DNA from 2 places in the Duganella sp. CY15W genome. Region 2 is predicted to be linked to the other one. Evidence: predicted binding sites of a transcription regulator. Region 2 holds the regulator's gene; the other holds the start of a gene.

Region 1 (14,853 bases), on a different contig from region 2:
CAGCATATAGTCGCGCAGCGACGCGCCGCTTTGCAGAACCAGTGGTTCGGCAAAATGCATGGTTTGCGGCTTAACGTATCCCAGAGAAGACATCGTTGATCTAGTTTTTATGGGGGCGGCCCCGCGGGCCATCTATCAAGGCGGAACCGCGAGGGTGGGTTCCGCCACGTGCTACATCAACTGCAATTGTTCGACCGCGTCTGCAATTACGTTGGGTTCCATCGAGCGCATGATCTTGCGTGTCTGCGGCATGATGCGTGCAAGGTCGCTGTTCAGGATTTCTTGTTTGACCGACAGTAGCTGCGCAGGGTGCATCGAGAATTCGCGCAGGCCCATGCCCAGCAGCAGGCGTGTCAGTTTGACATCCCCTGCCATTTCGCCGCAGACGGCGACGTCGATCCCGGCTTTATGCCCGGCCGCAATCGTCATCGAGATCAATTGCAGCACAGCCGGATGCAGCGGATTGTAAAGGTGTGCGACCTCATAATCAACCCGGTCGATGGCCAGCGTGTACTGGATCAGGTCATTGGTGCCGATGGACAGGAAGTCCATGCGCTTGACGAACATCGGCAGCGCCAGCGCGGCCGCCGGAATCTCGATCATGGCGCCGACATCGATATCGTCGTCAAACTTGATGTTTTGCTCACGCAGCTCGGCCTTGGCCTGCGCCACCATGGCCAGCGACTGGTCGATCTCGAACGCATGCGCCAGCATCGGTATCAGGATGCGTACCTTGCCGAACGCCGAGGCGCGTAGGATGGCGCGCAGCTGGGCCAGGAAGATCTGCGGCTCCGCCAGGCAGTAGCGGATCGCGCGCAGGCCCAGCGCCGGATTGAGCGCAGTCTGCTCGCTCTGGTCGAGCGGCTTGTCAGCGCCGATATCCAGCGTACGGATCGTGACCGGGCGGCCCTTCATCGCCACCACGGCTTTTTTGTACTGCTCGAACTGTTCGTCTTCCGACGGGATCTTGTTGTTACGGCCCATGAACAGGAACTCGGAGCGGAACAGGCCGACGCCATTGGCGCCCGCCTCCATCGCGGCCGGGCAATCGTCCGGCAGTTCGATATTGGCCAGCAGCGTGATCTCGGTGCCATCCTTGGTGATGGCGGGCGTCTTCTTGAGCTTCTGAAGTTTTTTGCGCGCGCGGGCGGCGGCGTTCTGGCGTTCGCGGTACTGCTCCAGCACCAGCGCGCTGGGGTTGGCGATGACCACACCGGCATCGCCGTCGATAATCAGCCAGTCATCCTGCTCGATCAGCGTGGAGGCGCCGGACATGCCGACGGCCGCCGGAATGTCGAGCGAACGCGCCACAATCGCCGTATGCGAGTTCTGGCCGCCGACATCGGTCACGAAGCCGATGAAGGAACGGTCGCGGAACTGCAGCATGTCGGCCGGCGAGATATCGTGGGCGACGATAATCATTTGCGGCTGGTATTCGTCGTCGCCGGCCGGCGCGGCGTCCGGCAGCATGCGCTCGGTGCCCATGAGGACCTTGAGCACACGCTCGGCGACCTGCTGGATATCGGCCTTGCGCTCGCGCAGGTAAGGGTCTTCGATTTCGTCGAACTGCGCCGACAGCTCATCGATCTGCGTCAGCAGCGCCCATTCGGCGTTGTAGTGGCGGGTGCGAATGATGTCAAGCGGCGCTTCCGAAATCATCGGGTCGGACAGGATCAGTGCATGCACGTCGATGAACGCGCCGAGCTCCGTCGGTGCATCCTTGGGCAGCTCGTTCCACAGCGTCTGCAGTTCCTTGTGCACGGCGGCCAGCGCCTGCTGCAGGCGCGTGACTTCGGCCTCGACCTGTTCTTCCGCCACCAGATAGTGCTGCACGTCGAGCGCCGCAGGCGCCATCAGGTGTGCGCGGCCGATTGCGATGCCGCGCGAAACCGGAATGCCATGCAGCGTGAACGAGGCCATCGGCGGGCCTACCTGGAATCGGGGTCGGCTGCGCTCCGGCGACATTACTCGCCTTCGCCGAACTTGTCGTTAACCAGCGCGGTCAGGGCGGCGATGCAATCGCCTTCGTCGTCGCCGTCAGCTTCCAGCATGACTTTGGCGCCCTTGCCAGCAGCCAGCATCATCACGCCCATGATGGATTTGGCGTTGATGCGGCGCGCATTACGCGTGAGCCAGACATCGCTTTTGTATTTTGCTGCCAGTTGGGTGAATTTGGCGGAGGCACGCGCATGCAAACCAAGCTTGTTGATAATTTCAAGTTCTTGCTGAATCATTTTTCTTCTGTCTCAATCAGATTGCGCATTGCTAAAAAACGTCAGGCTTCCCCGACGCGTATCCGGTTGTCGACGCGCACTGCTCCACTTTGCGCGCCTGCCAGGGCCATTTCAACCACCACATCCAGCGTATCGCGGCGGTAGGTGATGGCCCGCAGCAGCATCGGTAAGCTGATGCCTGCAATGACCTCCACCCGGCCCGCATCGGCCAGCCGGTTGCAGCAGTTGGCGGGCGTGCCGCCTTTGACATCGGTGATGACCAGCACGCCGTCACCATCATCGAGACGTTTGATGGCCGCCGCGGCCATCGCCTGGACTTCACCAAGGTCCTGGTCGGCGATGACATCGATCGCTTCCAGCCGCTCGGTCGGACCACGAAACACATGCGCGCAAGCCGCAAGAAAGGCCTGGCCCAGTGGTGCGTGTGTCATAAGCAGTATGCCTACCATATTGTTAAACCGCCAGTAAGTAATGAATATTTCTTGTCATAGGAGACATTATTCCGACGCTGCAACAGCCGCCTCAATCGCATCGATGAAAGTCGCCGCCACCGGGAAGCCGGTTTGCTGCGTAATCTCCTGGAAGCAGGTCGGGCTGGTGACGTTGACTTCGGTCAGATGGTCGCCAATCACGTCTAATCCTACCAGCAACAGGCCGCGTGCAGCCAGTATCGGTCCCAGTGCATTGGCGATCTCGAAGTCGCGCTCGGTCAGCGGCTGCGCCACGCCGATGCCGCCGGCCGCCAGGTTGCCGCGCACTTCGCCGTTCTGCGGAATGCGCGCCAGCGAGAACGGCACCGGCTTGCCGGCGATGACCAGGATGCGCTTGTCGCCCTTGACGATGTCCGGGATGTAGCGCTGGACCATGATGGTGTACTTGCCGTTGGCGGTCAGCGTTTCGATGATCGAGCCCAGGTTCATGCCATCCGCGGTCACGCGGAAGATGCCGGCGCCGCCCATGCCGTCAAGCGGCTTGAGGATGACGTCGCCGTGCTGCTTCTGGAAGGCGCGGATGCGGGCTTCGTCAGACGTCACCAGCGTCGGTGAGGTGAACTCGCTGAACTGGGTGATGGCGACCTTCTCGTTGTGATCGCGGATTGCCGACGGCTTGTTGAACACCTTGGCGCCCTGCTTTTCAGCCAGCTCCAGCAGATAGGTGCCGTACACGTATTCCATGTCGAACGGCGGGTCCTTGCGCTGCAGGATGGCGTCGAATTCGCCCAGATTGGTTTCCGCCGGTTCGTCGGCGCGGTACCAGTCCTGGCTGTCGCCGGTGAAATGGATGCGCGCCACCCTGGCCGTCACCAGACCCTGCTCCACCGCCATGTCCTTTTGCTGGAACGCATAGACCTCGTGACCGCGCTTGCCGGCTTCCACCATCATGGCGTAGGTGGAGTCCTTGTAGGTTTTGAAGGTCGACAGGGGATCGGCAAGGAAGGCGATTTTCATGGAGGCGTCCAGTAGAGGTAATAATGGATTTTAGCCGAGATCGGCAAAGCGCTCAGTAGACCTCTGGATTCGGGTCGGTGCGTTCCATTTCCAGCGACGCCGCCAGCAGCGCCAGGCGCGCCACCACGCCATAGACATAGAAGCGGTTGGGCGCGGCCGTCCCCGGCTTGGCCTTCAGGTCCGGCACCGCGTGCTGCTGCGCGAACGCCAGCGGCACGTACTGCGATCCCGGTGCGTTGAGGTTCTGGTCGATGCCCTTTTCCGCGTGGATGCGGTAGAAGCCGCCCACCACATAGCGGTCGATCATGTAGACGACCGGCTCGGCCACGGCACTTTCGATGCTCTCGAACGTCGGCACGCCTTCCTGGATGATGAAGTCGGTGACTTCCTTGCCGTCCTTGATGACGATCATCTTGTCGCGCTGGGCCTGGGTCAGGTCCTTGATTTCGCTGGAATCCTTGATGGTCAGGATGCTGGTGCCGTAAGTGCCGGCATCCGGCTTGACGATCACGAACGGCTTCTGGTCCTTGATGCCGTATTCCTTGTATTTCTTCTTGATCTTGGCCAGCAGCGCATCAACGTTGGCGGCCAGGCATTCGTAGCCCTCGCCGGTGCGGAAGTTGACTGCATCGCACTTGGCGTGGAAGGGATTGAGCATCCACGGATCGACGCCGATCAGTTTGCCGAACTTCTTGACCACCTCGTCGTAGGCGTTCATGTGGTTGCTCTTGCGGCGCAGCGCCCAGCCCGCATGCAGCGGCGGCAGCAGGCTTTGTTCGTGGATGTTCTGCAGGATGTCCGGGATGCCCGCCGACAGGTCGTTATTCAGCAGGATGGTGCACGGATCGAAGTCTTTGAGGCCGACGCGGCGGCCGTTCGGCGAACGCACCAGCGGCTCCACCACCAGCATATTGCCGTCTGGCAAAGCGATCGGGGTCGGCTGGGTCACGTCCGGCGACAGCGAGCCCAGGCGCACGTGCAGGCCGGTCTGGCGGAAAATCTGCATCAGACGGGCGACGTTCTGCCAGTAGGTTGGATGGCGCTGGGTAATTTCCGGGATCAGCAGCAGGTTGCGCGCATCCGGGCAATACTTGTCGATCGCGGCCATGGCGGCCTGCACCGACAGCGGCAGCATCTCGGTGGCCAGCATGTTGAAGCCGCCCGGGAACAGATTGGTATCGACCGGCGCCAGCTTGTAGCCCGCGTTACGCATATCCACCGAGCAATAAAACGGCGGCGTATGCTCCTGCCATTCGAGGCGGAACCAGCGTTCAATCGCAGGAGTGGCGGCCAGGATTTTTTCTTCTAAGTCGAGCAGCGGTCCGCTCAGGGCCGTGACGAGGTGGGGAACCATGTTTACATCCTTATTACCGTGCAGACTATGCCACATGAGGGCAAAAATCCTATTTTAAAGGCAGGAAATAAAAAAAGCGCCCCGTGGGGCGCTTTTGGATGAAACATTATCAATTAGGCATGGTAAGCGGATTCGCCGTGGGTGGTGATGTCCAGACCTTCGCGCTCTTCCTCTTCCGGTACCCGCAGGCCGATGACCACGTCAACCAGCTTGTAGGCGATCAGCGCGACGATGCCGGACCAGATGATGGTCGTGCCCACTCCGGTGGCCTGAATAATCACTTGCGAACCGATCGAGTAGTCAGCCGAAGCCTTGTTGGCAACGTAGTCGAAGATGCCCTGGCCGCCCAGCGATGGCGCTGCAAACACACCGGTCAGGATAGCGCCCAGGATACCGCCGACGCCGTGCACGCCGAACACGTCCAGCGAGTCGTCCGCGCCCAGCAGGCGTTTCAGACCATTCACACCCCACAGGCAGATCACGCCAGCCAGCAGGCCCATGATCAGCGCGCCCATCGGACCGACGAAGCCGCACGCCGGGGTAATCGCTACCAGGCCAGCAACCGCGCCCGAAGCACCACCCAGCATCGATGGCTTGCCTTTGAAGAGCCATTCAGCGAATACCCACGACACGGTAGCAGCAGCAGTTGCCAGCAGCGTGTTGACGAAGGCCAGTGCAGCGATGTCGCCCGCTTCCAGCGCCGAACCGGCGTTGAAACCGAACCAGCCCACCCACAGCAGCGATGCGCCGATCATGGTCATGGTGACCGAGTGCGGCGCCATCGATTCGCGGCCGTAGCCGACGCGTTTGCCCATCATGAAGGCGCCGACCAGGCCAGCGACAGCGGCGTTGATGTGCACCACGGTACCGCCGGCGGTATCCAGCGCGCCTTTCTGGAACAGGAAGCCGCCTTTGGCCGTTTCCGTGGCCAGCGTTGCAGCGTCCTTGATGGCGTCAGGGCCGGTCCAGAACCAGACCATGTGCGCGATCGGCAGGTAAGCAAAGGTGAACCAGATCACTACGAAAGCCAGCACGGCGGTGAACTTGGCGCGCTCGGCGAAGGCGCCGATGATCAGGCCGCAGGTAATCGCTGCAAACGTGCCCTGGAAGGCGACGAAGATGAACTCAGGAATCACCACGCCTTTGCTGAAGGTGGCAGCGTAGGCAAACGCGCCTTTGGCCGGGTCCCAGATACCGTTCAGGAAGGTGCGGTCATGCAGGTTGCCGAAGAACGCATTGCCTTCGGTGAACGCCAGCGAGTAGCCGTAGATGGCCCACAGCACGATGATGAGCGCGAAGATCATGAACACTTGCATCAGGATCGACAGCATGTTTTTCGAGCGCACCAGGCCGCCGTAGAACAGGGCCAGGCCGGGAATGGTCATCAAGATCACGAGCAAGGTGGAGACCATCATCCAGGCGGTGTCGCCTTTTTGCGGCACTGGTGCTGGCGCAGCAGGTGCGGCCTCTGCCGGAGCAGCTGGCGCAGCAGCGGCTGGCGCAGCTGCAGGTGCTGCCGCAACGGGAGCGGCAACCGGCGCCGACGCGGCAGGTGCGGATGCGGCAGCAGCGGCAGGCGCTTCAGCGGCCGGTTTGGCGTCCTGCGCGTACACGGGTGCGGCCAGCGCGAACAGGATAGATACCCCAGCCAGCACGCTTGTTATAGTTTTTTTCATCAGTCTTCCCCTTAAAGAGCTTCGTTGCCGGTCTCGCCGGTACGAATGCGGATCACTTGTTCCAGGTTGTACACGAAGATCTTGCCGTCACCGATCTTGCCGGTACGGGCAGCGCCTTCAATCGCTTCGATGGCCTGTTCGACGACGGAATCGTCCACCGCCGCCTCGATCTTGGTTTTTGGCAGGAAGTCCACCACGTACTCCGCGCCGCGATACAGCTCGGTGTGACCTTTCTGGCGGCCGAAGCCTTTTACTTCAGTCACGGTAATGCCCTGCACGTTAATTGCCGACAGGGCTTCACGCACCTCGTCAAGCTTGAACGGCTTGATAATGGCGGTAATCATTTTCATACTGGCCTCGCTTAGAAGGTTTTGGAGATGGTCAGGACAGCACCGGCTTTACCCAAGTTCTTTCCTTGTCCGACGTAGGCGTCCGTGTCGGCATAGACCGCCGCCAATGCCACCGTCACTACGCCGAAATCTTTGGTCACGCCGATTTTGTAATCCGTGTAGCTGGAGGCGCTGTTGTTCTTCACGTTCTGACGGCCGATGTGCAGGTTCAGGGTGTAACCGTCATACACTTCCTGATTCAGCTGGCCATCGACGTAGCCGGAGTTCTTGGAATCGGCAAAGCCGAACAGATTGGTGGTCGACTGCGAATACTTCAGCGAGAATGGACCGGCCGAGATCTGGCCGTACAGCTCGAAAGTATTGGCGCTCGGGTTCAGCTTGTTCGACGGATAGTAGTAATACAGGCCGCCAACGTCATAGCTGATGGTGTCAGTGATATTGCCGCGCTTGCCGGCATACAGGTCCCATTCGACGCTGCCGTCGCCACCGCCGTCCTTGACCCATTTGATGGTCGACAGCCAGGTGCCGGCATAGAAGCCGGTGGGGTTATTGACGTAATCCGCGCCACCTTGCAGGGCAGGCTTCAGGCGGGTTTGCGATACGCCGCGGTAGCGGTAGTCGCTGACAACGGCAGCGTTAAAGCTGACTTCGTTGTCGGGTTTGGCTTCAGGGGCGGGTGCCGCCTCTTCAGCGTGCGCCAGGGACGCGAATGCTAAGGTCAACGCAGCAATCAGGGTTAAGTTCTTGGCCATTTTCATAGTTGTTTTCCTAGTGAGTTGAACTTGATTAGCAGATGCGGTTTAAAATCCTTATTAATGAAGCAGTGAAAGCATTCAATGGCTTCTTTAGCAGAATGTGTGCCAGCTAATGTTGTCTAGGAGTTTGGTGCCGTATCATCGTTGATAACGGGCCAGCCAGGATGAGCGTGAGAATCCGCACCAGATTAACGCCGGATCGCACCATGATGGTGCAGTGAAGGACCAACCAGAGCAAGGAATAATATGGATATGAACACTTTTTTTAACGACTTGCAAAACAAGATCAGCCAAGCCATCGAAAACTCACCAGCAAAGGACATTGAGAAGAACGTCAAGTCCATGATGACGCAAGGTTTCGCCAAACTGGACCTGGTAACGCGCGAGGAATTCGACATCCAGACCCAGGTGCTGGCCAAGACCCGCGCCAAGCTGGAAGCGCTGGAAACCCGCCTGGCTGAGCTGGAAGGCAAGATCAATCAGTAAGTTTTGCGATGCGCTCGCCCGTTTGGGTTAGCGCAAACGTGACGCGGCGGCCTTGGGCTACGCTGGCGGCTGGTTCTTCTTGTCCATCCGCCCAGCCATGTCCATCCTCGCCGTACTCAAGAGCCGCGCTCTGGCTGGCATGGAAGCGCAGGAAGTCAGCGTAGAAGTGCATCTGGCCAACGGCCTGCCCGCCTTCACCATCGTCGGCCTGGCCGATACCGAAGTCAAAGAAGCCAAAGACCGCGTCCGCGCCGCCATCCAGAATGGCGGTTTTGAATTTCCCGCCCAGCGCATCACCGTCAACCTGGCGCCAGCCGACCTGCCCAAAGAATCCGGCCGCTTCGATTTACCGATCGCACTGGGCATTCTGGCCGCCTCCAAACAAATCCCGTCCAGGCGCTTGCATCAATATGAGTTTGCGGGCGAGCTATCGCTGTCCGGCGAATTGCGCCCGATACGCGGCGCGCTGGCCATGTCGCTGGCCACCCGGCGCGACGGCGGCTGCCTGGCCTTCATCCTGCCGCTGGCAAATGCCGACGAAGCAGCGCTGGTGTCGAGCGCCGCCATCTATCCCGCCGAATCGCTGCTGCAGGTGTGCCGTCACTTTGCCGGCAAATCCGTGGAGAACATGCTGTCGCGTCACGAAGCGGCGCCGCTGGCCGCAGCGCCCATCTACCCCGACTTTGCCGACGTCAAAGGCCAGTTGTTGGTCAAACGCGCGCTGGAAGTCGCGGCAGCCGGCAATCATTCGGTCCTGCTGGTGGGACCGCCGGGCTCCGGCAAGACCATGCTGGCCTCGCGCTTCGCAGGCCTGCTCCCCGAAATGAGCGACGAAGAAGCATTGGAAACCGCTGCCGTGCAATCGCTGACCGGCGCCTTCCGCATCGAACATTGGAAGCAGCGGCCTTTTCGCGCGCCGCATCACACGTCTTCCGGCGCAGCGCTGGTCGGCGGCGGCAGCGTCCCGCGCCCCGGCGAAATCTCGCTGGCCCATCGCGGGGTCCTGTTCCTCGATGAGCTGCCGGAGTTTGATCGCCGGGTACTGGATGTGCTGCGCGAACCGATGGAGTCCGGCCACATCACGATTTCGCGCGCCGCCCGGCAAGCGGATTTCCCGGCCCACTTCCAGCTGATCGCCGCGATGAATCCCTGCCCCTGCGGCTACTATGGCCACCAAAGCGTGGCATGCCGCTGCTCGCTCGACGTCCGGCTACGCTACCAAAATCGCATCTCCGGCCCGCTGCTCGACCGTATCGACATCCAGATGGAAGTGGGCTCCGTTGCTCCCGCCATACTCGCCGCTGACGCGAACGGCGAATCCTCCACCGTCATCGCCACGCGCGTGCAAGCCGCCGCTCACCGCCAGATACAACGCCAAGGCAAGAGCAACCAGTTCCTCACCACCCGCGAGATCGATCATTACTGCAAACTCGACAAGCAGGGTAAAGAACACCTGAAATGGGCGATGGAGAACTTCCAATGGTCGGGACGCGCCTACCACCGCATCCTGCGCGTATCGCGCACCATCGCCGACCTGGCCAGGGCAGACCTCATCCAGCATGCCCACGTGATGGAAGCCATCCAGTACCGGCGCGCGCTGCCCGAGTAATCGCCGGCAGCGCAATATAAAACGCGGTTTTCTGGCGCTACCGGCATACCAAGTCCGGCGCAGTTGCTGCTATATTGCTCGCAGCTTATTCGATGCCAGGAACATGATGCCCCGTCTGCCCGCTTACCTTGCTGCCAGCGCACTGCTGGCCGGCTGCGCCACCTCGACTATTCCGCCGACCGATTTCACCGTCAATTCCGGCAGTCCGCGTGCGCCTGAACAGCTGGCCGTCACGTTTGAAAAAGTCGACCTGGCACTGCGCGTGGACCCGGCCAGCAAAAGCATCCGCGGCGACGCATCGCTGACCTTCCTGCTGAAAGAACCGCTGACGCGGATTGCGGTGGAACTGGACCGCAACCTGCCAGTCGACAGCGCCAGTGTCGACGGCGTCACGCTCGCGCCGTCTGCCATCAGCAATCCCGACGGGCGCCTGTACCTGACGCTGCCGACACCACTGCAAGCTGGCGCCCGCACCACCGTCCGCATCCAATACCACGGCATGCCGCAGATCGCCAAGCACGCACCATGGGATGGCGCCTTCACCTGGAGCCAGACCAAGGACGGCCAGCCGTGGATCGCCACGACGGTGGAAGGCGAAGGCTGCGACATGTTCTGGCCTTGTATCGATCATCCGATGGGCAAGCCACAGCTCATCGACCTGCACATCAGCGTGCCATCGCCGCTGGTCGTGGCGGGCAACGGCATCGCCACCGGCATGGAAGAAAAAGACGGCTGGCGCACCTACAACTGGCGCGCCAAGAACCCCAGCACCTATGGCGTGGCCCTCAACATCGGTCCCTACGATATGCTGTCCGCCGATTACGCGAGCAAGTACGGCAACCGCATCCCGCTGCGCATGTGGTACCTGAAAGGCCACGAGAAGGAAGCCCAGGGCCTGTTCAGCGAATTCGCGCCCATGCTCGATTTTTTTGAAAGCCGTATCGGCCCTTATCCTTTCGGCGACGAGAAAATGGGTGTGGTCGAAACGCCGCACCTGGGCATGGAACACCAGACCATCAACGCCTATGGCAACGGCTATCTCAAGTCGCCATTCGGCTACGACTGGCTGCTGCACCATGAGCTGTCGCACGAATGGTTCGGCAATCAGATGACCAATGCGGACTGGGACGATATGTGGCTGCACGAAGGCTTCGGTTCCTACATGCAGCCGCTGTACATGGAATCCCTGCGCGGCGAGATGGAATTCCAGGCCTCGCTGTTTGAATTCCGCAAAGCGCTGCTGAACAAATCCCCTATCGTCAGCGGCAAGAGCCAGCGCATCGAAGACATCTACGAGGAAGAACGCGGCGGCCCGGGACTCGACATCTACAACAAGGGGGCGCTGATCCTGCACACGCTGCGCAATCTGATCGGCGACGACGCCTTCTTCGCCGCCACGCGCCGCATGGTCTACGGCACCACCACGCCGGCACCGGGCAACTTCCGGCCGCGCTGGAGCAGCACCAGGGAATTCATCCAGTTCGCCAACGAAGCCAGCGGCCGCGATCTGTCCTGGTTCTTCGACGGCTATCTGTACCACGCCGCGTTGCCGGAACTGGTGGAGGAACGCAGTGCCGATAAGCTCAAGCTGACCTGGAAGTTGAAAGACGGCGGCACGTTCCCGCTGCCAGTCGAAGTCCGCATCAACAACCGTGTCGAGAAACTGGCGATGGCCGATGGTCACGGTGAACTGCCGCTACCGCCGCATGCGCTGGTGACCATCGATCCCAACTCGCGCGTGCTGCGCCAGCAGGACTACATCGACGCGTGGAAAGCCATCGAAGACAAAAAGAAGAAAGCGAAAAAATGAAGCACCAACTACCTTTGGCTTTGATACTCGCCGCGACGCTGTCAGCATGCAGCCCGAAATACGACTGGCGCGATTACCGCAGCAACGACGCGCCCTACGCGGTACTTTTCCCCGGCAAACCGGCCACACAAACACGCAGCATCAAGCTCGATCAACTGGACGTCAGCATGACCATGACTGCCGCTGAAATCGACGGCGTGGTGTTCGCCGTCGGCAGCGCCCAGTTGGCCGATGCGGCGCAAGTCCCGGCAGCGATTGAAGCGATGAAGACGGCCATGGTCAGCAATATCGGCGGCACAGTCACCGCCAGCAAGACCACGGCCAACGGTGCGCAGGAAATCGAGGCCGGCGGCAAAGGCATGCGCCTGGTCGGCCGTTTTATGGCCAAAGACCGTAGAATCTACCAGGCAGTGGTGATTGGTCCGGCCAGGAATATCGACGCTGAGACGGTCGATACCTACCTCAGCTCGTTCAAACTCTACTGAAATTCAGTCTATTGACTTAGAGAATGCTTAATTGGCGTGCGCCAGCGCGCAGACAAGTACGCCAGACCCTTGTAAAGTTTCAGCAATGGCCTAAAGTCTACATTAACGGAGTTGCCGTTAACTTTGACAACCGGCGCCCCGCACATTTTTTCACCAACAAGACCAAGAAAGCGCGTTTATGTTAATTGCCTTCAAATCCAAATCCAGCCCGGAAGTCTTGATGTATCAGGAACATGCACAACGCATCCTGGATCTGCTGCACAAAAATCCTACCCGTGGCGTCATTACTGCCGCCGAAGCGGCGCATGCGCTGTCGGTCCTGGAAAACGAAGTCGCCGAAAGCAAGCTGCATCCGGAAACCGATGTCGAGCACGACGCCCACACGCACGAACAGGAAGAAGGCGAAACCAGGGAACACGCTGTGCTGCAGCGCGTCGGTTTTGCCGCCCGCGCCTTCCCGCTGCTGGAAATGCTGCGCACCGCAAAAGCGGAAAACGAAAACATCATCTGGGGGATTTAATCCCCGTTTAGTCCCCTGCGAGGGACGCCTTCAACGGTAAATCCATCGTGAAGCGCGTCCCGATCCCGACCGCACTGTCTACCCGGATCGAACCATCCAGCAGCGACGTCACGATGTTGTATGTGATGCTCAGCCCCAGTCCATTCCCGCCCTGTCCCAGCTTGGTCGTGAAGAACGGATCAAAGATGCGCGCCTGATGTTCAAGCGGGATGCCTTTGCCATCATCTTGGAATACCACTCGCACACGCTCCGCGCCCAGCGGTACAGCCCACATGCGGATCTCGCCGCCGTCGCGCTCTTCAAACGCATGCAGCAGCGCGTTGTTAATCAGGTTGATAATCACCTGGCCATACGGACCAGGGAAGCTATCGAGCACGATATCGTCCGGCATCTCCACCACCATATGATGGCCAGCCTTGCGCACCTGGTTCTTCATCGTCATCACGATCTCATTGCTGGCCTGGTGCAGATTGAACTTGCGCCGTTTGGCGCTGGCCTGATCCACCGCCACCTGCTTGAAGCTGTTCACCAGCTCCGCCGCATTGCGCAGACTGCGCATCAGCAGCGTCGAAGCCTCGCGTGACGCTTCGATGAAGCTGTGCAGGTCGGAGCGCCGCAGGGTATTGCTGCCGTTGAGCTTTTCGATATCGTTGGTTTTATCTTCCAGCGTGCTGGCGATCACCAGGCTGTTGCCGATCGGCGTATTCAATTCATGCGCCACGCCAGCCACCAGCGAACCAAGCGCCGCCAGCTTTTCACGTTCCACCAGCTGCTGCTGCGTGTCCTGCAACTGGCGATAAGAGTCCGCATTGGCAAACGCCACGGCCACGTAGGAGGCCAGTGTGGTCAGCATATCCAGATCGATGCGCTGATACGCATGCGTGCGATAGCTATGCACGGTAATCACACCGCGCACATGGCCGCCGACCGAGATGGGGACATAAATCATGGAGCGTGGTTCGGTCGGCCGCGAGCCATCTTCCAGCGTGCCCATATTCTCTTCACCAGACACCAGGTCCAGGTGGTCGACGTACTGCGGATACTCCTGCTCCAGATCGTTGATGAACACTTCCTTCGCATGCGTGATGCACCACACCGCCAGCTGGTTCGGCTCACGCATGCTGCGCGTGTAAGGCGTATAGCGCTTGCCACGTTCCATCGCAAACGGATATTCAATCAGCTCCTGCTCCGGCCTGTAGATACCGATGCCGAACACGCTCGCATCCATCAGATCATGCACCTGCTGGTACAACAGCGACATGATGGCCTCGCTCTCCAGATTGGCCGTGATGCTGCGGCCAATTTCGGACAGCAGCGAAATATTCCGGTGCGCCGCTTCGACGTTTTCCTTCTCGCGCTGGATCGATTCCTTCTGCTGCACCAGCTGGTGGGTACGGCTGCTGACCTGCTGTTCCAGCGCCTGCTTTTGCCGCACCAGCAAGCGGATGCGAATGCGGAACAGCAGATACGCGCTACCCAGCACGAGGGCTGCGATCAGGAGCCGGAACCACCAGGTCTTCCAGAACGGCGGCGCGATCGTCAGCGCCACCGTGACCGGTTCCGTGCTCCACACACCATCCTTGTTCGCCGCCTTCACGCGGAACACATAACTGCCCGGGTCCAGATTGGTGTAAGTGGCAAAGCGCTTGCCCGCATCCGCCGTCACCCAGCCCGGATCGAAGCCTTGCAGCTGGTAGGCATAGCGGTTGCGCTGCGGGTCGGCATAATGCAGGCCGGCGAATTCAAACGAGAACACCGCATCGCGGTACGACAGGGCCAGGGATCTGGCTTGGTCGATGGGGCCTTGCTCCAGCACGTCCGTACGCGGCGTCGTCCCCAGCACCGACTGATTGAAAATCGAGAAGTCGGTGATCGATACCGGCGGCGCGAAAGGATTGTCATGCACATGCGAAGGCTGGAATGCCGTCACACCCTCAACGCCACCAAAATACAGCGTGCCGTCCGGCGCGCGATAACCCGCGCCGATAAAGTAGGAACTGTCCAGTAGCCCGTCTCTGGACGTATAATTCTTGAATACGCCGGTTTCGGGATTGAACAGCGAGATGCCAGCCGTGGTGCTGATCCACAGGCGTCCCTGCCCGTCACCGAGAATGGCGCCGATAGGA
Region 2 (14,853 bases):
ATCTGTCGGCCGCCGCCGGTGGCAATGTCCACATCATCCTGACCCAGCCGGAGGAATTCGGCATGGTGGAAATGGGCGAGCTGGACGGCTTGCTGCTGGACCGCCTGGATATCGACGTCGACCATTACAGCCCATCGCCTGAGATCCTGAAAGCCGCGCTTGATGAAGAGCCGGTCGAGGAGAAACTGGTTTCGCACCTGCTCAAATCCAACTGCCTGGTCACCGGCCAGCCGGACTGGGCCAGCGTGCAGATTCATTACGCCGGTCCGCAAATCGACCAGGAAAGCCTGCTGCGCTATCTGATCGGCTTCCGTGAGCACAACGAGTTCCACGAGCAGTGCGTCGAGCGCATCTTTGTCGACATCCTGCGCCAGTGCCAGCCGCAGCAGCTGGCGGTCTACGCGCGCTACACGCGCCGTGGCGGACTCGACATCAATCCATGGCGCAGCAACTTCAGCACAGCACAGAAACCGCTGAATCTGCGTGGCGCACGTCAATAACTGTAATTATTTTTTCAATCAAAAATTGAAAAACCGGCGTATGATGTGTCATCAGCGTGAGGGACACGCCATACGGCCAGACCGGCTGAAAAACGCGTAAAAAAACGGAAAAACGGCCCGGTTTCCAAGCAAATACCGGTGTTTTCAAAGAATCCTGTCCAGAAATAGCGATTCATTTCTTCGGTGCATTTTTACCAACGTGCAGCCCAGCCCTTGGTGGGCGCCAACGCAACGGTGATGCGAGCGATTTCATGTTACACGGCACAGAAACAAGCCTATAATTCTGCTCGCATGCCACCTTTGTGCGTTGCAACATCTGACGTCGTACTATGAACAACCTTAGCAAAATACTCTCCCTGGAAAACGTGCAGCTGGATCTGGAAGTCTCCAGCAAAAAGCGCGCTTTCGAGCAAGCCGGCCTGATCTTCGAAAACAATTGCGGCATCGCCCGCTCCACCGTCTCGGACAATCTGTTCGCGCGCGAGCGCCTCGGTTCGACCGGCCTGGGCCATGGTGTCGCCGTGCCGCACGGCCGCATCAAGGGCATGAAGAGCCTGAAGACGCCGCTGGCAGCGTTCGTACGTCTGGCCGAACCGATTCCGTTCGAGTCGCCGGACGGCAAGCCGGTCAGCCTGCTGTTCTTCCTGCTGATCCCGGATCACGTGACCCAGCAGCACCTGGAGATCCTGTCCGAGATCGCCGAGATGTTCTCGGACGACGCGTTCCGCACCGCGCTGAGCACGGACACCGATCCAAAATCCGTGCACTCGCGCATCATCAACTGGCAACCGAGCCTGCAAGCCGCTGGCTGAGCCGCAGCGATGGGGTTACACTAGGGTTAGATTAACTAACCTGGTGAAATGCCCCATGCTGCAAACTCCGCTGACGATACAAAGGCTTTACGACGACAATCGCGAAAGTTTGCAGCTTGGCTGGTTCGCCGGCTTTCCGGGCGGCGAACGCCTGATTTCCGGCGACGTCGCCTCGGCCGCCGACCAGGTCGGCCACTTAAACACCATCCACCCGGGCCGCATCCAGGTCTTCGGCCATCAAGAGATCAACTATTACCAGCGCCTCAAGTCGCTCACACGCACCCATGTGATTGGCGAGCTGATCGCGGGCGGCCCGCCGGCGCTCATCATCGCGCAAGGGCTGGAAACGCCGCCCGACATTCTCGCCATCTGCGACGAAAAAAATATTCCGCTGTTCTCGACGCCGCTGCCTGCCGCGCAGGTGATCGACTTCCTGCGCGTGTACCTGTCCAAGAAGCTGGCCCAGCGCATCATCATGCACGGCGTGTTCATGGACGTGCTCGGGGTGGGTGTGCTGATTACCGGCGACTCCGGCCTCGGCAAGAGCGAGCTGGGTCTGGAGCTGATCTCGCGCTCGCACGGCCTGGTGGCCGACGATGCGGTGGAGTTCTCGCGCATCGCACCGAATATGATTGAGGGCCGCTGCCCGGCGCTGCTGCAGAATCTGCTGGAAGTGCGCGGCCTGGGCCTGCTGGACATCAAGGCCATCTTTGGCGAGACGGCGGTGCGCCGCAAGATGCGTCTGAAACTCATCGTGCACCTGGTACGCCGTGGCGCCGCCGATGAGGAAGTGGAGCGCCTGCCGTTCCAGTTCCCGACCGAAGATGTGCTGGGCCTGCCGATCCGCAAGGTCGTGATTCCCGTGGCGGCCGGCCGCAACATCGCGGTACTGCTGGAGGCCGCCGTGCGCAACACCATCCTGCAACTGCGCGGCATCGACACGCTGCAGGAATTCATGGAGCGCCAGCGCCAGGCCATGAGCGGCGACTAAGGCATCGGCGCGGCCCAGACACTGTCGCGCGGCCCATGCGCTGCACGCCGCGCCGCCAGCCGTGCCGCCCACGCGAACACGGCGGCAAACACCAGCGCGGTAGCATCCACGCCCAACGCAGCCGCGCTGCCATGCGCCCACCACCCGGTCGATGGCATCAGCCACGCGGCCAGCGAGGTCAGCGGAATCGCCAACGCGCCAAGCGCACACAAGCCCAGCAACTCGCTGCCTGCACGCGCCGCGCCGCGCCAGAACGCCCACGCCAACGCACTCAGGAACACCGCGTAGTACACCGCCAGATAGGCCGCGTTGATGTTCGCCGCAGCACCAGACAGCCACTTGCCGGCCACGATGGTCAAGCTAACGCCTGCCACCGCGCCCAGGCACACGCCCACAGTTGCCGCCGCCATGAGCCGCGTTGCCAGCTTCTGCTGCGGCAGCGCGCCATCACGCGCCTGATTCTTGCGGCGCTTCTCGACCCACAGCAAATTCCCCGAATAAAACAGAAACGCGCCGCTGAGGCCAAACGCAAAATACACCCAGCGCATCAGGCTGCCGCCATAGCTGCCGAAATGCAGCGAGAACATCGGCGCCACGATATCGCTCCACGGGTCGCCTTTGCTGGGCAGCATGGACGTGTCCACCACTTTGCCGGTGTACGGGTGCAGCAGCACATAGCCCGTCTCGGCGCCCTGCACGAGATAGCGCGGACTGGCCACTGCCGCCCGCACCATGGGGCGCGGTGATTCCAGTCCCATGTACAGCAACTCGGTGACCTCAAATTCGGGCGCCTCGCGCTGCACCGCCGCGATCAGCTCGCTGGCCGGCCGCAGCTCGCGCAACGGGTACTGCCCCGCCGCCACACGCGGCGTGAACATCGGTTGATCGCGGTACACAAAACGCGACAAGCCGCCATACAACTGGTCGTGGAACGCAAACACAATCACCGTCACGCTGATGACGATGTGATACGGCAGGCTGGCAATGCCCACCACGTTGTGGGCATCGAGCCAGAAGCGTTTGCGGTTCTTGCCCGGACGCAGCGCGAAGAAATCCTTGACCAATGTGGGCAGCAGCAGAATCACGCCGGACACCAGCGCCAGGAAATAGAGCACACCCGCCACGCCCATCAGATAAACACCAAGATACTCGTCGCCCAGCGTGCCGGGCACGCCGCCGGTACGGTGCAGCATGTCAATCAGCTGCGCCAACAGGGACGGCAGTGCCTGCTGCGCGATCAGCTGGCCATGAACATCCAGCGTCGCGTACCATCGCCTGGCGGACAGGTCGATTTCGCGACCGCCCGCGCCTTCGCTCCAGCTGACCGGAGCAGCGATATTTTCATGCTGCTGCAAATGCAGCACGAATTCCTCGCGCGCAGCCGGACGCTCGGCCAGCAGCGTGCTGACCAGCGCATCGGTCTGCGCCGCCGGCAGCCCGGGCAGCGTATGCACGGGCGCGCTGATCCAGCGATCCAGCGGCTGCTTGAACATAGTCAGTGCACCGGCAAAGAAACCAATAAACAGCAGCATGCCGGCGCAGATGCCCACCCAGGTGTGCAACGCCTGGTAGACGCGCAAAATATCGCTACGTATCTTCATACCCACCACAATCCATAGGCCACCGCATTGGCGACGGCCAGGCACAGCACGGCCTGCCTGCCGGTGCGGAACAGGTACACCAGCGAGAACACCGGCATCCATAACCAGATGACGCTCCACATCACCGCCTGCGCCTTGTTCGGCGCGCTGAGGCCGCCGGGGCCGTGCCACGCAAACAGGCCGGCCGCGGCAAACGCCAGCGTCAGCCCCAGCACGGCGCCGGCCAGGGTCTTGGTCCACCAGTCGGGTGAAATCCTGTTGTTCCTGTCACTCATGACGCGGCCTCAGCAAAGAGAAAAACGGCAGCAGGCCGAACACCAGCATTTGCATCGCCAGCCAGGCAAACAGGGCCGTCAGCGGACTGAAGCAGAAGTGGGCGCAGAGCAGCGCCAGCAACAGCAGCGCCCCGCCGCCGGTCCGTGCAGGCACGGCCGGCAGCGGCTGCCGCAGCCAGCCCTGATGACGATGGCTCAGATACAGCAAGCCGCATCCGGCCAGCGTCAGCACAAACGCAAGCACAGGCAGCATGGCTTAGAACGTGTACGCCGCGCTGACGTAGTAATTACGGCCCAGCTCGAAAGTCGCGAAATTCTTGCTCTTGTTTTCGAGACTGACGTCCGTCAGGTTCTTGACGCCGGCACGTAGCACGAGATTGCGGCCGACCTTGGCCGAGGCGCTGAGGTCCACGCGCGTGTAGGCCGGCAGCTTGTCACCCTCGTACGCCTGCTCGCCCGTGTAGTGCGCCGACAGCGAGCTTTGCAGCCACGCGTTGGCATTCCAGTTCAGGCTCAGGTTAGCCATCTGCTTGGGACGGTTATCCAGCTCGGTGGACTTGCCGGTTTCATCGGTGTAATCGGCATTCAGGTGGGTGTAGTTGCCGCTGACCGAGAAGGCCGCATTCAGCACCGCATCCGCCTGCAGTTCGACGCCGCTGGTCTTGGCCTTGGCCAGGTTGGCCCACTTTTTCGATGGACCGGCGGGATTGTAGAGCGCCACAATCATGTCGCTCACGTCGTTCTTGAAGGCCACTGCGCTGGCGTTCAAACCTTTGCGGTGGAACTCCACGCCCAGCTCATAGTTGGTGCTTTTCTCCGGCGTCAGATTGGGATTGCCGCTCAGGTAGCAGCTGCCGCCGCAACTGACGATGCTGTATTCCGTCGCCAGCTGATAGGCTTCCGGTGCGCGGAACGCCCGGTTGACGCCGCCCTTGACCGTCACCTCGGGCGACGCCTGGAATACCAGGTAAGTCTTGGGCGTGAAGTGGTTGCCAAAGGTGTCGGTATGGTCTTCGCGGCCAGCCAGCGTCAGGCTCCATTGCGGGTTGAACTTGAGCTCGTCTTCCACGAACAGGGCCGAGGTTTCGGTCTTCATCTGGCCAGTTTTCAGATAGCTTAGCGGGTCCTTGATGGTCTGGCGGCGCAGGTCGACACCGGCAGTCAGCGCGTTGATGCCGAGGTCGGCATTGGCGTAGAACTTGGCGCTGGTATTGTCTTCTTTCAGCAGGCGCTGCTGCGGCTTGTCGTAGCGCGTGTTGAAGTCATCGATCCTGGCGTTCTCCTGGCTCAGGTAAGCCGTGGTGCTGCCCCAGCTCCACAGCGCCTTGTGCGTGACGCCATAGGTGTTGCGCGTGATGGTCTGGTCGCGGTAGTCCTTGGACTCGAAATTGTAGGCCGGATAGAAGGCGTAGAAGTACAGGCCTTTCGGGCGCTTGTCCTTGTTGTAGCCAAAATCAATATCGATGCTCTGGGTTTCCGACAATTTCCAGGTCAGTGTGCCGATCAGGTTGTCCGACTGTTTTTGCTCCAGCTGCGGCACCTTGGTCTCGCCAGCCGTGGTGCTGAACCAGGCTTTGCGGTCATAGCTTTCGCCGGCAATCGACAGGCTCAGCGCATCATTGAACGCGCCAGCCACCGATGCGCCCAGACGGTGCTGGTCGCCGCCGTCGCCACTGGCAATGCTGCGGTACTCGCCAGACACGGTGCCGCTCCAGTTCCGGGTTGGCGTCTTGGTGATGATGTTGATAACGCCGCCAATCGCGTCCGAACCGTACAGCGCCGCCATCGGGCCACGCACGATTTCCACGCGCTTGATGCTGTTCAGCGGAATCGAGCTGAAGTCGAAATCGCTGCCGCGCCACAGTGCGCCGCCCGAGGAGATGCGGCGGCCATTGACCAGCATCAGCGTGTATTTGCCGCCCAGGCCGCGGATCTGGATTTCGTCGCGCCCCGTGCTATCGGTCTGGTTGTTGACGCCCACCGTTTCGCGCAGCAAATCAGCCAGGCTGTTGACCGGCGACTTGGCGATGTCTTCCGCGGTGACGATGGTGGTAAATGCCGGCGCCGATGCCAGGCTGTGCTCGCGCAACGACGCACTGACGACAACGGTGTTGGCATCCTGCAGATCGGCGGCCCAGGCCGGAGCAGCGCAGAGGGCGGCAAGTGCGGCCGCCAAGGTTTTTTTACTGAGTTTCATCATATCCCTGAACGTGGTTTCATTTTTTTGAACGCAAATGATAATTATTTACATTCACACATGCAAGAAATTTTGATGGCATTTCAGCATCTTTATCAATTTGACCCTGTGGAAGCGCTACCTTTCCCAAGGCGGCGATGGGCAAGGCTGGCCTTACTGCGGTATCATCGACGCTATGCGCATCGTACTAATCACTGGTATCTCCGGTTCCGGCAAATCTGTCGCACTCAATGTCCTCGAAGACACGGGACATTACTGCGTCGATAACCTGCCGCCCGCCCTGCTTTCCAGCCTGGTCAAGACCTTGATGGAGGAAGGCCTGCAGGCGTTGGCGGTGGCCGTCGATGCGCGCAGCGCCGAGTCGCTGGCGTCGCTGCCGGCCGATGTGAAGCGCCTGCGTGAAGAGGGGCACGACGTCAAGGTGATGTTCCTGACGGCGAACACCCACTCGCTGGTGGCGCGCTTTTCCGAGACGCGCCGCAGCCATCCGCTGTCGCACGAGCTGCGTCCGGGGCAGAATCCCGCCGCGCGCCGCACCCTGATCGAATGTATTCTGGAAGAACGCGAACGCTTGTCCGCCATTGAAAAGCTGGGCCACGTGATCGACACGTCCGAGCTCAGCGCCAATAAACTGCGCGCCTGGGTCAAGGACCTGGTGGCGATCGCCGGTGCGCCGCTGACGTTGTTCTTTGAATCGTTTGCATTCAAGCTCGGCGTGCCGATGGACGCCGACTTTGTCTTTGACGTGCGCGCGCTGCCGAATCCGTATTACGACCTGACCTTGCGCCCGCTGACCGGCCGCGACCTGCCCGTGATCGACTTCCTCAATGCCCAGGCCAGCGCCGGCGAAATGCTCAACGACATCCGTAACTTCGTTGAAAAATGGCTGCCCTCCTTCAAGAGCGACAACCGCAGCTACCTGACGGTGGCCCTCGGCTGCACCGGTGGCCAGCACCGCTCCGTCTACATGGCGGAAAAACTGGCCGCCTACTTCAACGAAAACGAACGCGTGGTGCTGCGCCACCGCGAGCAGAAATTCAACTGATCCAGTGCACCACCTCGATGGTGTGGCCATCGGGGTCTTTCACCATGGTGCCGTAGTAGCGCTCGTTGATGTCCGGGCGCAGTCCCGGTTCGCGCAAGGCGGTAGCGCCGCAGGCGATGGCAGCCTCGAAAAATCCCTGGGCGGCCTGCTGGCTCGGTGCGGCAATGGCGACATGGGTACGCGCGCCGATCAATTCTCCCTGCGGCGACGGATACAGCGCGAAACTCCAGTGGCCATTGGCGCCGTAGATGGTCTGGCCGTCATCCTGGTGCTGCACGCTATAGCCCAGCGGCGCGAAACAGGCGCTGTAGAAATTGGTGGCGCGCGGCAGTTCGCGCGTGCCGATGGATACGTGGTCGATCATGATGCTCTCCAAGAGTTGAGGAGCCCATCATACGGACGCGCCATGAGACAAATTTTCATTCTGCACCGGTGCGGTGCAAAACTTATTCAATCTTCATAACGGGACTTTGGTCTCGAACTTGGCGCAGCTCATCGCCAGCAGGCTCTTGTAGTTGTTGACGTTGTTGTTGGACGTGAAGACGCGGCGCGTGAAGGCCTGGAAGGCTTCCATCGAGGCGGCAGTCACCACCAGCATGAAGTCGTATTCGCCGGCCACTTCGTAGCACGCGCTGACGTCGGGCTCTTCGCGCATCAAGGCTTCAAACATTTTCAGCAGCGCGGTGTTCTGCTGCGCCAGCTGGACGGTGACGAAGGCGGTCAGGGGCCGCCCCACTTTCACGCGGTCCACCAGCGCCACGTCTTTGAGCAGGATGCCGCTGGCACGCAGCTGGGCGATGCGGCGCTGGCAGGTGGCAGCGGAAGCATGCACCTGCTCGGCCAGGCGGCGCAGCGGTATCGTGGCGTCCTCCTGCAGCAGGTTGAGTATCTGCAGGTCGATGCGGTCCAGTTCCACCGCGCTCAGTCCAGATGGCGCAGCGGATGCGCGTAGTCTGGCCAGACCGGCTGGAACATGGCTTGCACCATCTCGTCGCTGACCGCGTCCAGCGTGGCCGGCGTCCATTGCGGCGCATTGTCCTTGTCGATGACCAGCGCGCGCACGCCTTCAATGACTTCGCCGTTTTCAAAATTGCGGCGCACCAGTGCGCGCTCCATGCGCAGGCAGCCGGCCACGTCCAGCGCCGCACCGCGTTTGATGAGTTCGTGCGTGACGCACATCATCAGCGGCGAGCGCGTGGCGATGACCGCCAGCGTTTTCTGCGCGAACTCGCTGCTGTCGGTCTTGAGCGAGGCGATAATGGCGGGCACCGAGCCGGCACCGAAGTGACGGTCAATGCCAGCGTGCGCGGCCGCCAGCGCGCTGTCGCCGGCCGGCTGCGCGTGCGCCGCGATGGCGGCAACCAAGCCAGCACCCGGCGTATCGGTCAGCAGCGCCTCCAGCGCCGCGCGGTCCGCCAGCGGCGCGTAGTAATCGGCAAGGCCCGCATACAAGGCATCCGCCGCGCTGATGGTGACGCCGGTAATGCCCAGGTAGTAGCCCAGCGCACCCGGCGCGCGCGACAGGAAATAACTGCCACCTACATCCGGGAACAGCCCGATATTCACCTCCGGCATGGCCATTTTGGTCTTGTCGGTCACGATGCGAACGCGCGCGTCCGGACCTGCCTGCGCGATGCCCATGCCGCCGCCCATCACCACGCCGTCCATGAGCGCAATATAGGGCTTGGGATAGAAATGAACTAAATGATTTAGCGAATATTCTTCGGTGAAGAAATCCTCCACCAGCGCGCTGCCGTGCTGCGGCGTGGTACGGCCTGCATCGTAAAAGAAACGGATGTCGCCGCCCGCGCAAAACGCTTTTTCGCTGCTGCTGCGGATGACCACTGCAGCCACCGCCGCATCATCGCGCCAGGCCAGCAGCGCCTGGGTGATCGCACGCACCATGTCCAGTGACAGGGAGTTGAGGGCCTTGGGCCGGTCCAGTACGATCAGGCCGGTGCCATTGCTAACGCTGGTATGGATATATTCGCTCATGCGAATATTCTACTGCAGATGCTCCAGCGGGTTCGGCACTTCCAGCGCCCCGCCCAGACGCGGCTGCCACAGCGCCTTGCCGGCCGGCGGCGGCGGCTTGCCTTCGTGGCGGTTGTAGACAATCGTCACCTCGCGGCTGCCCACCGGTTCCTGTTCCACGCCAGTGCGCCTGACGATGCCGGACGGATCGGCCGAGCTGGCGACGGTGAACGCCACCAGCGTGTCCAGCCGCGCATCGTGCAGATCCAGTATCGAGGCGATCATCACCAGCGGCGTCGCGGCATACACCTGATAGTGCAGCGCCTTGCCCGCGCGTTCCATTTCCGCAGGCAGCGCACCGTCGGCCGCCATCTGGCCCATCGCATGCTCGAATACCTTGCGGCCCCAGTCCAGATAGCGCGCATCGCCGGTCACGCCGCCCACCGCTGTCACGGCCAGGCCTTCCCAGTAGTAGTGGTTGTTGCGGCCGCCCTTCTTGGCGTCCGCATGCACCATGGTGGCATCGGCCAGCGCCTTGAACCAGCTTTCGATGGCCGCACGCTGCGCCGGCGTTGCCTGCTGCCGGATGCGCGCGTAGTTCAGCGCCAAGCCGCCCAAGGTCCACTTGCGCACGTAATAGGCCTGTTCGCTCGACATCTTGCCCAGCATGGCTTGCTGCCCGGCCCAGCTGTTCAACCAGGTGAGCGCGCACGCAGCATCCCCCTGATTGGCGTCGCGCGCCACCTGCGACAGGAAGTCCTCGACCGGTTTGGTGTTGGCGATATTCCTGGCCCGCAGCACCGGATCGATGACGGAGTGATGCTGGTCCGAGTAATAGCTGTTGGCGTCGATGTCGCTGCGCGCGGGCGGCGGCGCATCGCAGGCATGGCTGGCCGGCGCGGCAAGCGCCAGTGCAATCAGCAGATATTTCATGGTTCTCCAGGAGAGTTAAACGTTTAACTATTCTACTGCAAAAAAGGGCGTCCTTGAGCGCCCTTTGTTTGATGTGCTGTGACCGCTAATCAGGCGGAGGCAGCGGGTTCGTAGCTGTCGGGGATATGCTTGATGGCATCGTGCCCGTGCGATTGAACTTTGGATTTGTACTTCATGACCTGCCGGTCAAGCTTGTCGATCAGGGTATCGATGGCGGCGTACAGGTCTTGCGACAGGCTTTCCACGTAGACGGTCTTGCCGGACATACGCAGGTTGATTTCAGCCTTCTGGCGTTTCTCTTTCTCTTTAAGGTTATCTACGGTCAGGATGACAGCAATATCAATCACTTGATCAAAGTGGCGGGTGACCCGTTCCAGTTTATTCTGCACGTACTCGCGAATAGCTGCGGTCACTTCGAGATGATGTCCACTGATGGTGAGATTCATACACACTCCTAAAGATAAGTCGCTTCTAACGGTTAGTGCGATACCCCTTGCTGCCGGGCGCGCAGGAACCAAGTAACTACAAAGACTTGCGGAGACTGACTGGTGGGATTTTGAGGGCTTCGCGATATTTGGCAACGGTCCGTCGCGCAATCACCATACCCTGTTCTCCCAGCATGTCCGCAATCTTACTATCGGATAAAGGATTTTTCGGGTCTTCTGCTCCTGTGAGTTGCACGATCAATGCACGTATCGCCGTCGAACTTGCTTCCCCGCCAGCTTCGGTGGCGACATGGCTACCAAAGAAATATTTCAGCTCAAACATGCCGTGCGGGGTCAGCATATATTTTTGAGTTGTTACCCGAGAAATAGTACTCTCGTGTAAACCCAGTGTATCAGCTATTTCGCGAAGCACAAGGGGGCGCATGGCAACCGCACCATGCGAGAAAAAGTTCTTTTGTCTTTCTACTATCGCCTGGGCGACACGCAGGATGGTGTCGAAGCGCTGACGCATATTCTTGATCAGCCACTTGGCCTCTTGCAGCTGCGCGCCCATCGCACTTTCGCCCTTGCCCTGCTTGAGCAGGTTGGCATACATCTGGTTCACGCGCAGGCGCGGCATGACGTCGTTATTGAGGCTGACCTGCCAGCCATTTCGCGCTTTTTTAACGATCACATCGGGCACCACGTAGTCCGATACATCCGATGCAAACGCGGCGCCCGGATGCGGGTTGCACTGGCGGATCACGGCCTGCGCTTCACGCAGGTCTTCGTCATCGCACAGCAGCGCTTTTTTCAGTTTGTTGAAGTCGCGCTGCGCAAACCACGTGAGGTGTTTTTCCACGATGGCCAGGGCCATACGCCTAGTCACCAACGGTACGCCGGGCAGGCGTTTGATTTGCAGGGCCAGGCATTCGGATGCATTGCGTGCGCCCACGCCCATCGGATCAAAGCTTTGCAGCAGGCTTAGTGCTGTCTGCAGTTCTTCGATTTCCACTGCCAGTTCTTCGGGCAGGCGCGCGTGGATGTCGTCCAGCGATTCTTCCAGATAGCCGTTCTCGTCGAGCGCATCGATGATGAGTTCCACCAGCGCGCGGTCGCGCATTTCCAGCACCGTCACGCGCATCTGTTCCATCAGATGTTCGCGCAGCGTGCAGTGGTGCGCTTCCAGCTGCGGACGCGATTCCTCGTCATCGGTATTTTTGCTGCGGCCGGAATCGCCCCAGTCCATATCGGCATCGGGCGTGGTGCTTTCGGTATCGGCGGCAGGTGCTTCGTAGCTGTCGGCTTCGGCCGCCGGTGCATCGCCTGGCGGACCTTCGGCCGGCGCTTCCGATGCCGGCGCCTGCTGGCTGATGGCGCCATCGGCCAGCAGGCGCAGCGAGTGGTCGAGCGGATCGTCGAGGCGCTCCAGCAGCGGGTTATCGGTCAGCAGCTGTTCGAGTTCCTGGTGCAGCTCCAGCGTCGACAATTGCAGCAGCCGGATCGACTGCTGCAACTGGGGCGTCAGCGCGAGATGCTGCGACGTGCGCAGTTGCAAAGACTGTTTCATGAAGGCTTACATACGGAAATGTTCACCCAGGTAGACACGCCGCACCGACTCGTTGGCGATGATGTCGTCCGGACGGCCAGATGCCAGCACCGTACCCTGGTTGATAATGTAAGCGCGGTCGCAGATGCCCAGCGTCTCGCGCACATTGTGATCGGTAATGAGGACGCCGATGCCGCGCTCCTTGAGGAAGCGCACGATGCGCTGAATCTCAATCACGGCAATCGGGTCGACCCCGGCGAATGGTTCGTCGAGCAGCACGAAGCGCGGATTGGTCGCCAGTGCGCGCGCGATCTCCACCCGGCGACGCTCGCCACCGGAGAGCGACAGCGCCTGGTTCTCGCGCAGCTTTTCGATTTGCAAATCGGCCAGCAGGGTATTGAGCCGTTCATCAATGTCAGCCTTGGATAAAGGCTTGCCGTCGACCTTTTGAATTTCGAGGACGGCGCGGATATTTTCTTCCACCGTCAGCTTGCGGAACACCGACGCTTCCTGCGGCAGGTAGGACAAGCCCAGCGAAGCGCGGCGGTGGATCGGCAGCGAGGAAATGTCGGTGCCGCTGATATCGATGGTGCCAGCGTCCGATGGCACCAAGCCAACGATCATGTAGAACGAGGTGGTCTTGCCGGCGCCGTTCGGCCCCAGCAACCCCACCACTTCGCCGCATTCGACTTGCAGCGAGACGTCATGCACCACCTGGCGCTTGCCGTAAGTCTTTTGCAGTCCTTTGACGATCAGGGTGCTGCCGCAGGATGCTTCCATCTTATTTCCCCGGCGCAGGCTGGTTGGCCGGCGTGGCAGGTGCGGCCGGTGCTGTTGCAGGCACGGCCAGCTTGCTCGATGGCTGGATCACCATGGTGCTGCGGCCGCCGCCCGGTTTGCTGTCGCCGCTCGGCGAGTTCTTGACCGCGAAGAATTCCTTGCGGCTGTCGTAGGAAATGAATTCGCCATCGACCTGGCTGGCATTCTTGCTGCCTTCCAGTTTCTTGATCTGCGCTTTCGAGAACAGCTTGACCAGTTCGGTCTTGCCGTCGTACTCAATGCGGTCAGCCTGGCCTTCGACCCACTGGTCGCCGGCGCCGTCAAGCTTCTGGCGGAAGGTCGCCTGCACGCCACCGCCACTGTTCAGCACGACGTACTGGTAGCCTTCCGGATCTTCCGTCACCACCGCTTTGGGCGACTTCATCAGCAGCGTACCGCGCGTCAGCACCACGTTGCCAGTGAAGGTCTTGATCTGCTTGACGTCATCGGCGTCCAGCTGGTCAAAGGTGATCTGGGTTGGCTTGCTGGAATCGGCCTTCTCGGCCTGTGCGGCAAAGGCCGCCAGCAGCAGCGCAGCCGACAGCATCAGTTTGCTCATCTTCATGTATCGTTCCTTTAATGTGCCGCGCGTGGCGGCATCGTAATCGTTCCGCGGCCGCCCAGCGTAATCTGGCGGGTCGCGTTGTTGGCGGTCATGCCGGTGCCGGTCGCGGTCGAGTGGCCCGACAGCATATCAACTTTGGCGTCGGTTTCCATGCGCTCTTCATCCGGGTACACCGTTAGCGTGCTGGTCTGCAGGCGCAGTTCCTGGGTGAGCTTGGTGGCAGGCCGGACCACGTCCACATTACCACTGAGCTTGACGCGCGTATTGCCCTGATCGACATAGGCGGTCTGCGCCCGCATATTCATGGGCGGCTGCTCGCCGGACAGGCTGTGCACGTACGGCTTGTCGATCACCGAGGTGTCGCCGACCGGGCGATGGGTCAGCTTGTCGCCGGAAATGATGTAGGCCGGCTGGCCCGCCTTGTTCATGCGTACCATGCTGAAGCGGTCAATGATGTAGTCCGGCTCTTCGCGGAACTTGTCGATTTCCGCTTCCTGCCCGGCCTGGTTGACCACCTGCACCAGCCAGAAGCTGCCGAGCGCGACAAACAGGCCGATCATCATGATCAGCGTCAGCTGCCAGCGGTGTGCTGTTCTTTTACGCATGACTTGTCCTTGTTAAACCAGGAATTGTGCCATCACGCGCTCGTAGCTGCCTTGCGCGTGCATCAGCAGTTCGCACACTTCGCGCACGGCGCCACGGCCGCCCTGGGCCACGGTGACGTGATGCGCGCGCTCCAGCACTTCCTTGCGGCCGTTGGGTACCGCCACGGCAAAGCCCACGCGTTTCAGGATCGGCAAGTCCACCACATCATCGCCGATGAAGCCGACCTGTTCCGCCGTGAGGCCGGTCTTTTCCAGCAGCGCGTTAAACGGCGTCAGCTTGTCGTGGCCACCCTGGTGCAGATGGCCGATGCCGAGGTCCGCAGCACGCTTGATCACCTGCGGCGACTTGCGCGCGCTGATGATGGCGGTGTCGATGCCGGCTTCCTGGATCAGCTTGATGCCGAGGCCATCCTGCACATTAAACGTCTTCAAGGCTTCGCCGTCGGCGCCGTAGTGCAGGCTGCCGTCGGTCAGCACGCCATCGACGTCAAAGATCATCAGCTTGACGCGCGCGGCGCGTTCTACATAAGTCAGCTCGGTCATCAGATCACCTTGGCGCGGG

Evidence for each region. The regulator sigma-54, encoded in region 2, starts transcription at its own class of promoters, with help from an activator protein. The targets are predictions, from matches to a motif close to TGGCANGNAANCTGCTTT.
Region 1: GTP58_RS22460 (TorF family putative porin) is a predicted target of sigma-54. The motif match lies at 7,908-7,925, and genes of this name have one in related genera.

Annotation. Positions count from the first base shown of each region.
Region 1 is NZ_WWCQ01000004.1:521,832-536,684, forward strand. Features, by position in the region: gene GTP58_RS22420 (homoserine O-acetyltransferase) at 1-60, opposite strand, end outside; gene ptsP (phosphoenolpyruvate--protein phosphotransferase) at 172-1,920, opposite strand; gene GTP58_RS22430 (HPr family phosphocarrier protein) at 1,965-2,234, opposite strand; gene GTP58_RS22435 (PTS sugar transporter subunit IIA) at 2,276-2,683, opposite strand; gene gshB (glutathione synthase) at 2,732-3,682, opposite strand; gene gshA (glutamate--cysteine ligase) at 3,735-5,036, opposite strand; gene GTP58_RS22450 (ammonium transporter) at 5,150-6,712, opposite strand; gene GTP58_RS22455 (P-II family nitrogen regulator) at 6,724-7,062, opposite strand; gene GTP58_RS22460 (TorF family putative porin) at 7,074-7,820, opposite strand; gene GTP58_RS22465 (accessory factor UbiK family protein) at 8,064-8,303, shown strand; gene GTP58_RS22470 (YifB family Mg chelatase-like AAA ATPase) at 8,401-9,912, shown strand; gene GTP58_RS22475 (M1 family metallopeptidase) at 10,016-11,722, shown strand; gene GTP58_RS22480 (hypothetical protein) at 11,719-12,207, shown strand; gene GTP58_RS22485 (DUF1840 domain-containing protein) at 12,386-12,727, shown strand; gene GTP58_RS22490 (two-component regulator propeller domain-containing protein) at 12,735-14,853, opposite strand, start outside.
Region 2 is NZ_WWCQ01000002.1:232,765-247,617, forward strand. Features, by position in the region: gene queF (NADPH-dependent 7-cyano-7-deazaguanine reductase QueF) at 1-500, shown strand, start outside; gene GTP58_RS10590 (PTS sugar transporter subunit IIA) at 830-1,312, shown strand; gene hprK (HPr(Ser) kinase/phosphatase) at 1,368-2,303, shown strand; gene GTP58_RS10600 (PepSY domain-containing protein) at 2,300-3,904, opposite strand; gene GTP58_RS10605 (hypothetical protein) at 3,901-4,179, opposite strand; gene GTP58_RS10610 (hypothetical protein) at 4,172-4,432, opposite strand; gene GTP58_RS10615 (TonB-dependent siderophore receptor) at 4,436-6,379, opposite strand; gene rapZ (RNase adapter RapZ) at 6,552-7,421, shown strand; gene GTP58_RS10625 (VOC family protein) at 7,414-7,785, opposite strand; gene GTP58_RS10630 (Lrp/AsnC family transcriptional regulator) at 7,879-8,337, opposite strand; gene GTP58_RS10635 (enoyl-CoA hydratase/isomerase family protein) at 8,343-9,416, opposite strand; gene GTP58_RS10640 (alginate lyase family protein) at 9,426-10,328, opposite strand; gene hpf (ribosome hibernation-promoting factor, HPF/YfiA family) at 10,418-10,774, opposite strand; gene GTP58_RS10650 (RNA polymerase factor sigma-54) at 10,851-12,323, opposite strand; gene lptB (LPS export ABC transporter ATP-binding protein) at 12,330-13,082, opposite strand; gene lptA (lipopolysaccharide transport periplasmic protein LptA) at 13,084-13,680, opposite strand; gene lptC (LPS export ABC transporter periplasmic protein LptC) at 13,698-14,291, opposite strand; gene GTP58_RS10670 (HAD family hydrolase) at 14,304-14,834, opposite strand; gene GTP58_RS10675 (SIS domain-containing protein) at 14,834-14,853, opposite strand, start outside.